Regions from separate parts of the Pseudomonas sp. IT-P12 genome, predicted to be linked through region 2. Evidence: predicted binding sites of a transcription regulator. Region 2 holds the regulator's gene; the other holds the start of a gene.
The links. The regulator FliA, encoded in region 2, starts transcription of late flagellar genes. The targets are predictions, from matches to a motif close to CTAAAGTTTNNNNNNNNNNNGCCGNTAA.
Positions count from the first base shown of each region.

Region 1 (5,871 bases), on a different contig from region 2:
CGCGGCTTGAACGGGTCCGTCGGAGAGGCCGAGCATGGCGCTCGGGTTTCCGTTACAATGCGCCACCGTGCCGACCCCTGAGTCGGAAAGTTCAGTCGAGGTGCTCCATGGATATCATCGAAACGATTAAAGAGCAGATTGCTAACAACACCGTTCTGCTTTACATGAAAGGCTCGCCGAATGCCCCGCAGTGCGGCTTCTCCGCGAAAGCTGCGCAGGCCGTGATGGCATGCGGTGAGAAGTTTGCGTACGTGGACATCCTGCAGAACCCGGAAATCCGCGCCAACCTGCCAAAATACGCCAACTGGCCAACCTTCCCACAACTGTGGGTGGCCGGCGAGCTGGTCGGTGGTAGCGACATCATGACCGAGATGGCTGCAGACGGTTCGCTGCAAACCACTATCAAGTCGGCTGTTGAAGCGGCGGCTGCCAAAGCCTGACCGACGCTTGCCTTCTCTCTTTGTGTAGGCGCGAGCGTGCTCGCTCCTGCAGTCCAAGAGGGAGCAACAAGCATGAAAAAGCCCCGCCTCTTCAAAGAGCGCGGGGCTTTTTATTGCGTCGAGATCAGCGGCGCAAACTTACTCGTCGCCCATCTGCGATTGCAGGTAGTTTTCCAGGCCGATCTTGTCGATCAAGCCCAGTTGGGTTTCCAGCCAGTCGATGTGTTCTTCTTCGGACTCGAGAATGTCTTCGAGCAGTTCACGGCTGCCGAAGTCACCCACGGTTTCGCAGTGCGCGATCGCGACTTTGAGGTCGGCGTGGCCGGTGCGTTCGATACGCAGGTCGCACTCGAGCATTTCCTTGGTGTGCTCGCCAATCTGCAGCTTGCCCAGGTCCTGCACGTTAGGCAGGCCTTCCAGGAACAGGATGCGCTTGATCAGCTTGTCCGCGTGTTTCATCTCATCGATGGACTCGTGGTACTCGTGCTTGCCGAGTTTGTTCAGGCCCCAGTCTTCATACATGCGGGCATGCAGGAAGTACTGATTGATCGCGACCAGTTCATTGGCAAGGATCTTGTTGAGATGCTGGATGACTGTAATGTCGCCTTTCATGATGGGGTCCTGCCCTGTATTAGCTGTCTATAAGGCAGAGTTTGAGCCGCATAATCAGGAGTGTCAAACCTAAGTTATTGAATAATATATGAAAATTAATCGGAATAAGAATGTTTGTGTTCCGCGTCTAGCCCGTAACCAATTGATTTGCAGACATAAAAAAACCGGACATCAAGTCCGGTTCTTTGGAAGTGGGGTGTTTATGCAGCGGTAAATTCTACCGGGTAGGGAATGGCGGCCTGGGCTGTCTGCAATTTGGTCAGGGTTTCGCGTACCACTTCCTTGGCCAGGCAGGCACATTTACCGCATTGGCTGGCTACGCCGGTAGCCTGACGGACTTCCTTGTAGCTGCAGCATCCTTCATAGATTGCATCGCGGATTTGACCGTCGGTGACGCCAGTGCAGAGGCAGACATACATAAGTGAAAACCGTCGCTGGTTGTGACTCAATTGCGATGGATCTTAATGTTAACGAGAATGATTGTCAAAGTGGTTTCTGACAGCTTTGCAGGATCGGGGGCCAGGACCGACGAACGGCTTTGTTCAGGCCATATGCCAGTCATCTTTGCGGCGCCCATTCAGCGCTCCGGTGAAAATCCGTTAAGGACAGCTTAAAAACGCAGTGTATGATGGCCGGTCCTTATGAAGGGGGTGAGTGTCACAGGGCTGTCGCCTGAGGGTGACAGGCTGGCACAAACCCGGAACTTCACGTTTTTACACCAGGAGATATTCAATGAGCGTACTCGTAGGCAAGCAAGCCCCAGATTTCACCGTACCGGCCGTCCTCGGCAATGGCGAAATCGTCGACAGCTTCACCCTGTCGTCGGCCATCAAGGGCAAATACGGCCTGGTGTTCTTCTACCCGCTGGACTTCACCTTTGTATGCCCATCCGAGCTTATCGCTCTGGACAACCGCATGTCGGACTTCAAGGCACGCAACGTGGAAGTGATCGCCGTTTCGATCGACTCGCACTTCACCCACAACGCCTGGCGCAACACGCCGGTCAACAATGGTGGTATCGGCGAAGTACGTTACACCATGGCGGCCGACATGAAGCACGAAATCGCCAAGGCCTACGACGTTGAGTCCGAAGGTGGCGTCGCGTTCCGTGGCGCGTTCCTGATCGACGACAAAGGCGTCGTTCGCTCGCAGATCATCAACGACCTGCCGCTGGGACGTAACATGGAAGAGCTGATCCGTCTGGTCGACGCTCTGCAATTCCACGAAGAGCACGGCGAAGTCTGCCCTGCCAACTGGAAGAAAGGCGACAAGGGCATGAATGCTTCGCCGGAAGGTGTTGCGGCCTACCTGACCGAGCACGCGGCTGCCCTGTAAGGCGCGTCAAGGCGTAAAAAAAACCGGCCATCATGGCCGGTTTTTTTATGGGCGGGAGAAACGCAGGTCCCTGAAGGAGCCGGCTTGCTGGCGATGAACGATGACGCGATCTGCATGTTAAACCGCGTCGCCTGCATCGCGAGCAGGCTCGCTCCCACATCAATCGTCGAAGTCTTCCCAGCCGCCCATTTGCTTCCAGCGATTGACGATGCCGCAGAACAGCTCGGCGGTCTTCTCGGTATCGTAGCGAGCCGAGTGAGCTTCCCGACCGTCGAAGTCGATGTCGGCTGCCTGGCACGCCTTTGCCAATACCGTCTGGCCGTAGGCGAGACCTGCCAGGGTGGCGGTGTCGAAGCTGGAAAACGGATGAAACGGGTTGCGCTTCATGTCAAGGCGCGCGACTGCGGCATTCAGGAAGCCCAGGTCGAAGCTGCTGTTATGCCCCACCAGGATTGCCCGCTTGCAGCCGTTGGCTTTCAACGATTTGCGAATGCCGCGGAAGATGTCCGTCAGTGCCGTTTCTTCACTCACGGCCATGCGCAGCGGGTGATCGAGCTTGATGCCGGTGAATTCCAGCGCGGCGGCTTCGATGTTGGCCCCTTCAAACGGCTCTACACGGAAGAAATAGGTGTGATCGGGATACACGAACCCTTTTTCGTCCATGCCGATGGTGGTCGCGGCAATTTCCAGCAAGGCGTCAGTGGCAGAGTTGAAACCGCCGGTTTCAACATCGACAACGACTGGCAGGTAACCACGGAAGCGCGCGGCCATCGGGTGGCGTGGACCGCTAGCGCCCGGACCGTCCTGTTCGTCGTCGAAATGGTCTTCACTCACGCGTTTTCCTCCAGCAGGCGCCAGCGCAGTTTTTCACCGGCGCGCAGCGGGATGACGGTCAGCTCGCCAAAGGGCAGGCTGGTTGGGGCGGTCCACTCGTCGCGGACCAGGGTGATGCGATCGGTGTTCGCCGGCAGGCCATAGAAGCGAGGGCCGTTGAGGCTGGCAAACGCTTCGAGCTTGTCCAGCGCGTTGCGTTGCTCGAACGCCTCGGCATACAGCTCGATCGCGGCGTAGGCGGTGTAGCAACCGGCGCAGCCGCAGGCCGCTTCCTTGGCATGCTGGGCATGGGGTGCCGAGTCGGTGCCGAGGAAGAATTTGTCGCTGCCGCGGGTGGCGGCGTCGAGCAGGGCTTCCTGGTGGGTATTGCGCTTGAGAATCGGCAGGCAATAGAAATGCGGCCGAATCCCGCCGACCAGCATGTGGTTGCGGTTGTACAGCAGGTGATGCGCGGTAATGGTCGCCCCGACATTGGCCGAAGCCTCGTTGACGAACTGCACGGCGTCGGCGGTGGTGATGTGTTCGAACACCACTTTGAGCGTCGGGAAACGCTCGACCACACGGCGCATGTGCTCATCGATGAAGATTTTTTCGCGGTCGAATACGTCGACATCGCCACGGGTGACTTCACCGTGGATCAGCAACGGCATGCCGACCTCGGCCATCGCTTCGAGCGCGGGAAAGATCTTGTCGATGCTGGTGACGCCAGAGTCCGAGTTGGTGGTCGCACCGGCCGGGTACAGCTTGGCGGCATGCACGAAACCGCTGGCCTTGGCCTCGCGAATCTCTTCGGGCTGGGTGCGGTCGGTGAGGTACAGGACCATCAACGGTTCGAAACGGCTGCCGGCCGGACGTGCAGCGAGAATCCGCTGGCGATAGCCGTCGGCTTCAGCGGCGTTGCGCACCGGCGGTACCAGGTTGGGCATGATGATGGCGCGACCAAAGGTGCGCGCGACATCCGCAACGGTATTGGTCAACACGGCACCATCGCGAAGATGAATGTGCCAGTCGTCGGGACGCAGCAGGGTCAGGCGGTCGGACATGAGGGGATTCCAGGCGGGTCAAACTGAGGGGAATGCTACCGGAAAAGACTCTCTCAGGCACTCGCTATCAAGTTTTGCCGCAAGCTTCCGATATCCAACAGGTATGCCGTAATTATGTATCGGTCTTTTTGTTGTAGAAGTCTTTTTTGTAAAAGCCAGTGGAGCCTCCCGTGCGCCAGCGTTATCTAGCCTTGCTCAGTGTGTTTGCCAGCCTTCCCGCGATGGCGCTCACTTTCCAGACCCGTCTGGAGAGCATCGAGTGGACGGTCGAAGGGGATAAGTTCGAGTGCCGCCTGACCCAACCGATCACCGATTTCGGTTCGGGTGAGTTCGTGCGTCGTGCGGGCGAGCAGGCCACGTTTCGCCTCAAAGCCTACAACTCGATGGTCGGCGGCGGTTCGGCGACCTTGCTGGCCGCGGCTGCGCCCTGGCAGCCGGGGCGTGGGGACATCAATCTCGGTTCGGTAAAGATCGGCAGCGGCAATGTGCTGTTCAACAGCTCGCAAGTCCAGGCGGGGCGCCTGATCAGTGGTCTCATGGACGGGCGCAGCCCGGTCGTTCGGCATTATTCGGGCGATGGCCGGGTGTCGGAAGTGCGGTTGTTGCCGGTCAAGTTCAGCAAGGCGTTCAACGACTATCAAGGTTGCGTGGCCAAGCTGCTGCCGAAGAATTTCGAGCAGGTCAGGCAATCGCAGATCGGCTTCCCGGGCGAAGGTATCGAACTCGATGCACACGCCAAGGCCCAGTTGCAGGTGATGCTTGATTTCATGAAGGCGGACCCGACGGTCAATCACATCGAGCTCGATGGTCACTCGGACAACAGCGGTAATCGCCTGACCAATCGTGAGCTGTCGCGACGCCGGGCGCTCGCGGTCATGGATTACTTCAAGGCCAACGGTGTTCAGGAATCGCAGATCACCCTGCGCTTCCACGGCGAACGTTACCCCTTGGCGCCCAACACCTCGGCAGCCAATCGGGCGAAAAATCGCCGGGTCAACGTCCATCTTGCGCGCGTGGCCCCCGTCGAGACGCCAGCGCCCCAGGTCACCGTGCCAGCGAGCCCGGCGAGCGCAGCGAAGACCTCCTGAGCGGCGCCTGATCGTCGCTCACTCGACATAATCTGTCGCTTCGTCGTCATAAGCTGTCGCGCCACTGTAAATTATTCTGCATGACCGGTAGACTTGACGGCTTTCCGTAGAACCCCGTGGAGTGATGGCATGGCGGACGTAAACAAGGTCGTTCTGGCGTATTCCGGCGGCCTGGACACTTCGGTGATCCTCAAGTGGCTGCAGGATACTTATAACTGTGAAGTGGTGACCTTTACCGCTGACCTGGGTCAGGGTGAAGAGGTCGAACCTGCTCGCGCCAAGGCACAGGCCATGGGCGTAAAAGAAATCTACATCGACGATCTGCGCGAAGAGTTCGTGCGAGATTTCGTGTTCCCGATGTTCCGCGCCAACACTGTTTACGAAGGCGAGTACCTGCTGGGTACTTCCATCGCTCGTCCGTTGATCGCCAAGCGCCTGATCGAAATCGCCAACGAAACCGGCGCTGACGCCATTTCCCACGGCGCCACCGGCAAGGGTAACGACCAGGTTCGTTTCGAA
Region 1 is NZ_CATKPY010000025.1:279,135-285,005, forward strand. Features, by position in the region: gene ACM6IM_RS24735 (molybdopterin oxidoreductase family protein) at 1-10, shown strand, start outside; gene grxD (Grx4 family monothiol glutaredoxin) at 108-440, shown strand; gene bfr (bacterioferritin) at 579-1,052, opposite strand; gene ACM6IM_RS24750 (bacterioferritin-associated ferredoxin) at 1,253-1,471, opposite strand; gene ACM6IM_RS24755 (peroxiredoxin) at 1,785-2,387, shown strand; gene rnt (ribonuclease T) at 2,547-3,221, opposite strand; gene pyrC (dihydroorotase) at 3,218-4,264, opposite strand; gene ACM6IM_RS24770 (flagellar protein MotY) at 4,435-5,352, shown strand; gene ACM6IM_RS24775 (argininosuccinate synthase) at 5,482-5,871, shown strand, end outside.
Region 1: ACM6IM_RS24770 (flagellar protein MotY) is a predicted target of FliA. The motif match lies at 4,331-4,358, and genes of this name have one in related genera.

Region 2 (5,871 bases):
GGGCTTCCTGATGCCGACCGTGCACATCCGTGACAACCTCGACCTGGCGCCAAGCGCCTACCGCCTGACCCTGATGGGGGTCATCCTGGCGGAAGCGGAGATTTACCCGGATCGCGAACTGGCGATCAATCCGGGGCAGGTCTATGGCACGCTCAACGGGATCAACGCCAAGGATCCGGCTTTCGGCCTGGAGGCGGTCTGGATCGAAATCAGCCAGCGTGCGCAGGCGCAATCGCTCGGCTACACCGTGGTCGATGCCAGTACCGTAGTTGCGACCCACTTGAACCAGATTCTGTACAAGCACTCCAGTGAGCTGATCGGCCACGAAGAAGTGCAGCAACTCATGCAATTGCTGGCCAAGAGCTCGCCGAAACTGGCCGAGGAGCTGGTGCCGGGCGTGGTGTCGCTGTCGCAGTTGCTCAAGGTTCTGCAGGCGCTGTTGGCCGAGCAGGTGCCGGTGCGCGACATCCGCAGCATTGCCGAAGCCATCGCGAACAATGCCGCCAAGAGTCAAGATACTGCCGCGCTGGTGGCCGCCGTGCGCGTTGGCGTATCCCGCGCAATCGTCCAAAGCATTGTAGGGACTGAGTCCGAGCTGCCAGTTATCACTCTGGAGCCCAGGTTGGAACAAATTTTGCTCAATAGTCTGCAGAAGGCAGGACAAGGCTCGGAAGAGGGCGTTTTGCTGGAGCCAAGCATGGCTGAGAAGCTGCAGCGGTCGTTGATCGAAGCGGCGCAGCGTCAGGAAATGCAAGGTCAACCGGTCATCCTGCTGGTGGCGGGTCCGGTCCGCGCGATGCTGTCGCGATTCGGCCGCCTGGCAGTTCCCGGTTTGCACGTGTTGGCTTACCAGGAAATCCCTGACAACAAGCAAGTGACCATCGTTGCGACAGTAGGGCCCAATGGCTGAGGTAGTGGTTTATGCAAGTTAAGCGTTTTTTCGCCGCCGATATGCGCCAGGCCATGAAACTGGTTCGTGATGAGCTGGGCGCTGATGCCGCCATCATCGGCAACCGCCGGATCGCCGGTGGTGTCGAGCTCACGGCAGCCCTGGATTACAAGCTGTCGGCGCTGGCCCCGCGCGTTCCGAACATGGAACTCGAGGATGAGCTGCGCAAGACCCAGTCGCGGATCGTCAACGCCCAGGCCGAGTTGAGCCTGCGCAACGAGGGCGAGAGCGACAAGTCGACCAATCGCCAACTGTTCGCCGGCCTGCCGCTCACCGCTGCCGAGCCACTGATCGAGCCGACCTACACCGAGCCGCGCCGTGCGGCACCTGCCCCGGCACCGGCGCCTGCCGGCGTGGATCCGCGGGCATTGGAATCGATGCGTTTCGAGCTCAACAGCCTGCGCGAGCTGATGGAAGTCCAGCTCGGCTCGCTGGCCTGGAGCCAGATGCAGGGCAATGCCCCGGCACAGGCCAACCTCTGGCGTCGCCTGCAGCGCATCGGTTTGTCCGGTCCGTTGTCCCGCGACCTGCTGGCGTTGATTTCCGACGTCGAGGAGCCTCGCCAGGCCTGGCGCATGTTGCTGGCACACCTGGCTCGGATGATCAGCACGCCGGAAGTCGAGCCGCTGGAAGAAGGGGGTGTGATTGCCATGGTCGGTCCGGCCGGCATGGGCAAGACCACCACGCTGGCCAAGCTGGCTGCCCGTTACGTGCTCAAGTACGGCGCGCAGAGCATTGCGCTGGTCAGCATGGACAGCTACCGCATCGGCGCTCAGGAGCAACTCAAGACCCTTGGGCGGATTCTCAATGTGTCGGTGACCCACGTCGATCCGGGCCAGTCCCTGGTGCAGGCGCTGGATCCCCTGCTGCGCAAGCGCGTGGTGCTGATCGATACCGCAGGCCTGCAGGCCAGCGATCCGGCCCTGCGCATGCAGCTTGAAAGCCTGGCCGGTCGTGGCATCCGGGCAAAAAATTACCTGGTGTTGGCAACCACCAGCCAGAAACAGGTTCTAACGGCTGCTTATCACAGTTACAAGCGCTGCGGGCTCGCTGGCTGCATCCTGACTAAACTGGATGAAACGGCAAGTCTGGGCGAGGTGTTGAGCCTGGCAATCAGTCATGAGTTGCCGGTGGCTTACCTGACCGATGGCCCGCGGATTCCGGATGACCTGCATCTGCCGCGTCGTCATCAACTGGTCAGTCGCGCCGTCAGCGTGCAAATGCAGGAAGAACCCAGCGAAGAAGCCATGGCTGACATGTTCGCTGATATCTACCACAGCCCGACCAAGCAGGTCGGCTGAGGTAATGAACATTTTTTGTACCTACATCGATGGTCTGCCAGGCATTGTTCCGTTTACGAACGCGCAGCCAGTAATGTGGCCTCCGTCTATGCAAGACAAGGTAAAGAAATAACATGGGCAGCATGCATCCCGTACAGGTGATCGCGGTGACCGGCGGCAAAGGTGGCGTCGGGAAGACTAACGTGTCAGTGAACTTGTCCCTGGCCCTGGCTGAGCTTGGCCGGCGCGTCATGCTGCTGGACGCCGACCTGGGGCTGGCAAACGTCGACGTTCTGCTGGGCCTGACACCCAAACGCACGCTGGCCGACGTGATCGAAGGCCGCTGTGAGCTGCGTGACGTATTGTTGCAGGGGCCCGGTGGCATCCGCATCGTCCCGGCAGCGTCCGGCACCCAGAGCATGGTGCACCTGAGCCCGGCCCAGCATGCCGGCCTGATCCAGGCGTTCAGCGATATCGGTGACAACCTCGACGTGCTGGTGATCGACACCGCTGCGGGTATTGGTGACTCGGTAGTCAGCTTCGTTCGCGCCGCGCAGGAAGTGCTGCTGGTGGTCTGTGACGAGCCGACCTCCATCACCGATGCCTACGCGCTGATCAAACTGTTGAACCGCGACTACGGCATGAACCGCTTCCGCGTCCTGGCCAACATGGCCCAGAGCCCGCAGGAAGGGCGCAACCTGTTCGCCAAGTTGACGAAGGTCACGGATCGCTTCCTGGACGTCGCCTTACAATACGTCGGCGCGGTGCCCTACGACGAAAGCGTGCGCAAGGCCGTCCAGAAGCAGCGCGCCGTCTACGAAGCCTTCCCGCGTTCCAAGTGCTCCCTGGCCTTCAAGGCCATCGCACAAAAGGTCGATACCTGGCCGCTGCCCGCCAATCCGCGTGGGCACCTGGAGTTTTTCGTCGAGCGCCTCGTGCAACAAACGGCAGGACCCGTGCTATGACAGCCAGCGGTTACAACCTCTACAAGAAGTCGGCGCGTGACGCGCAGTACGAGCTGATCGAGCGTTACGCGCCACTGGTCAAACGCATTGCCTACCACTTGCTGGCGCGTCTGCCGGCCAGTGTCCAGGTCGAAGACCTGATCCAGGCCGGCATGATCGGCCTGCTGGAAGTATCGACCAAATACGACGCCAGCAAAGGCGCCAGTTTCGAGACGTACGCGGGCATTCGAATCCGCGGCGCCATGCTTGATGAAGTGCGCAAGGGGGACTGGGCGCCACGTTCGGTCCACCGCAATACCCGCATGGTCAGCGACGCGATTCGCTCGATTGAAGCTAAAACCGGCCGTGACGCTAAAGATCACGAGGTTGCGGCCGAACTCCAATTGAGTCTCGACGATTATTACGGGATTTTGAACGACACCCTGGGCAGCCGGTTATTCAGTTTCGACGATCTGTTGCAGGACGGCGAACACGAAGGGCTGCACGAGGATGGCGCGAGTGCTCATCTCGAGCCGTCACGCGACCTGGAAGATGAACGCTTCCAGGCGGCGTTGGCGGACGCGATTGCCAATTTGCCGGAGCGCGAGCGACTGGTGTTGGCGCTGTACTACGACGAAGAGTTGAATCTCAAGGAAATCGGTGAAGTCCTGGGGGTCAGTGAATCTCGGGTCAGCCAGTTACACAGCCAGTGCGCGGCCCGTTTGCGGGGGCGTTTGGGGGAGTGGCGAGCGCGCTGAAGGCAGTGTGGGGACACTGCGAACGTGGCTGGTGTGGTGTTGAACCACGCCGGTCTCGATCTGTTGTGCTCCAGACAGTCATTGAGTGCTCTGCCGAATTGATTGAAATGGCGCGTCCAGGTGCTGGGCGCGTTTAAGACTGCTTGGAGGTCGAATTGGACAAGAACATGAAAATCCTCATCGTTGATGACTTCTCAACGATGCGGCGGATCATCAAGAACCTGTTGCGTGACCTTGGGTTCACCAACACGGTCGAGGCTGACGATGGCACCACCGCCATTCCGGTTCTCAACAGCGGAAGCATCGACTTTCTGGTCACCGACTGGAACATGCCCGGCATGACCGGTATCGATCTGCTGCGCCACGTGCGCGCCGACGAAAAGCTCAAGCACCTGCCGGTACTGATGGTGACGGCTGAAGCCAAGCGCGAGCAGATCATCGAAGCGGCCCAGGCCGGTGTAAACGGTTATGTGGTCAAACCCTTCACGGCCCAGGCGTTGAAAGAAAAAATCGAGAAGATTTTCGAACGCATCGGTTGAGTCACGGCGCCACGGGGGAGCTATGGACCACAAAGAATCTTCACAGGGCGACTTTGAGTCGACCCTGAAAAAACATGCGGTCGAACTGGTCGAAAGCCTTGAAAAAGGCAAGTTCGGCGACGCGGTGCAACTGATCCATGAGCTCAATCAGACCCGTGACCGCGGCCTGTATCAGGAAGTGGGCAAGCTCACCCGCGAGTTGCATAGCGCGATCGTCAATTTCCAGATCGATCCGAACATGCCGCAAGCCGAGGAAGTGTCCCAGATCACGGATGCCACCGAACGCCTGGGGTATGTTGTCAAGCTGACAGAGGCCGCTGCCAATCGCACCATGGACCTGGTCGAGAGCTCAACGCCCCTGGTCAACAGCCTGGGCGATGAAGCCCAGGCGCTGAGCACCGACTGGGGGCGCTTCATGCGTCGCGAGGTCGGGGCCGAGGAGTTCCGCGAGCTGGCACGGCGTGTCGACGGTTTTCTGGCACGCAGCAGCACGGACAATCGGGCGGTGTCGAGCAACCTCAACGACATCCTGCTCGCGCAGGATTACCAGGACCTCACCGGCCAGGTGATCAAGCGTGTCACGCAATTGGTCACTGAAGTTGAAGCCAACCTGCTCAAGCTCGTGCTCATGGCCAGTCAGGTGGACCGCTTTGCGGGCATCGAACATGACCGTGAAGCAATGCTTGCAGAAAAAGATCCACAAAAACATCTCTCTCAGGGTGAAGGTCCACAGATTCATGCCGATAAAAGAGAAGACGTTGTGTCCGGTCAGGACGACGTGGACGATTTGCTATCCAGCCTGGGCTTTTAACATTCAGGCATTTTAGGTTTTTGGGTTTTTAGACCTGTAGGAGCACACCCTTAATGAGCTTCGGCGCCGATGAAGAGATCCTTCAGGATTTCCTGGTTGAGGCCGGCGAGATTCTAGAGCAACTGTCCGAACAGCTGGTCGAGCTGGAAAGCCGACCTGATGATGCGGACTTGCTCAATGCAATTTTTCGCGGTTTTCACACTGTAAAAGGGGGCGCCGGCTTCCTTCAGCTCAATGAGCTGGTGGAGTGCTGTCACATCGCCGAGAACGTGTTCGACATCCTGCGCAAGGGTGAGCGCCGCGTCGACTCGGAATTGATGGACGTGGTTCTCGAAGCGCTGGACTCGGTGAACAGCATGTTCGGCGAAGTCCGCGATCGCAGCCCGATCACGGCTGCCACACCTGAATTGCTCGCCGCCCTGGCGCGTCTGGCCGAGCCGCAATCGGCCGATCAGGCCGCGCCGGTGGCCGACGTGGTGGAAGCGCCACAGGCAGCGGCCGCCGAAGCCGAGTCGGGCGATATTACCGATAACGAATTCGAACAACTGCTGGACTCGCTGAACGCCGTCAAGGCCGAGGCCGAGGCACCG
Region 2 is NZ_CATKPY010000021.1:876,245-882,115, reverse strand. Features, by position in the region: gene flhA (flagellar biosynthesis protein FlhA) at 1-910, shown strand, start outside; gene flhF (flagellar biosynthesis protein FlhF) at 922-2,250, shown strand; gene fleN (flagellar synthesis regulator FleN) at 2,364-3,194, shown strand; gene fliA (RNA polymerase sigma factor FliA) at 3,191-3,931, shown strand; gene ACM6IM_RS13045 (chemotaxis response regulator CheY) at 4,099-4,470, shown strand; gene ACM6IM_RS13040 (protein phosphatase CheZ) at 4,493-5,281, shown strand; gene ACM6IM_RS13035 (chemotaxis protein CheA) at 5,335-5,871, shown strand, end outside.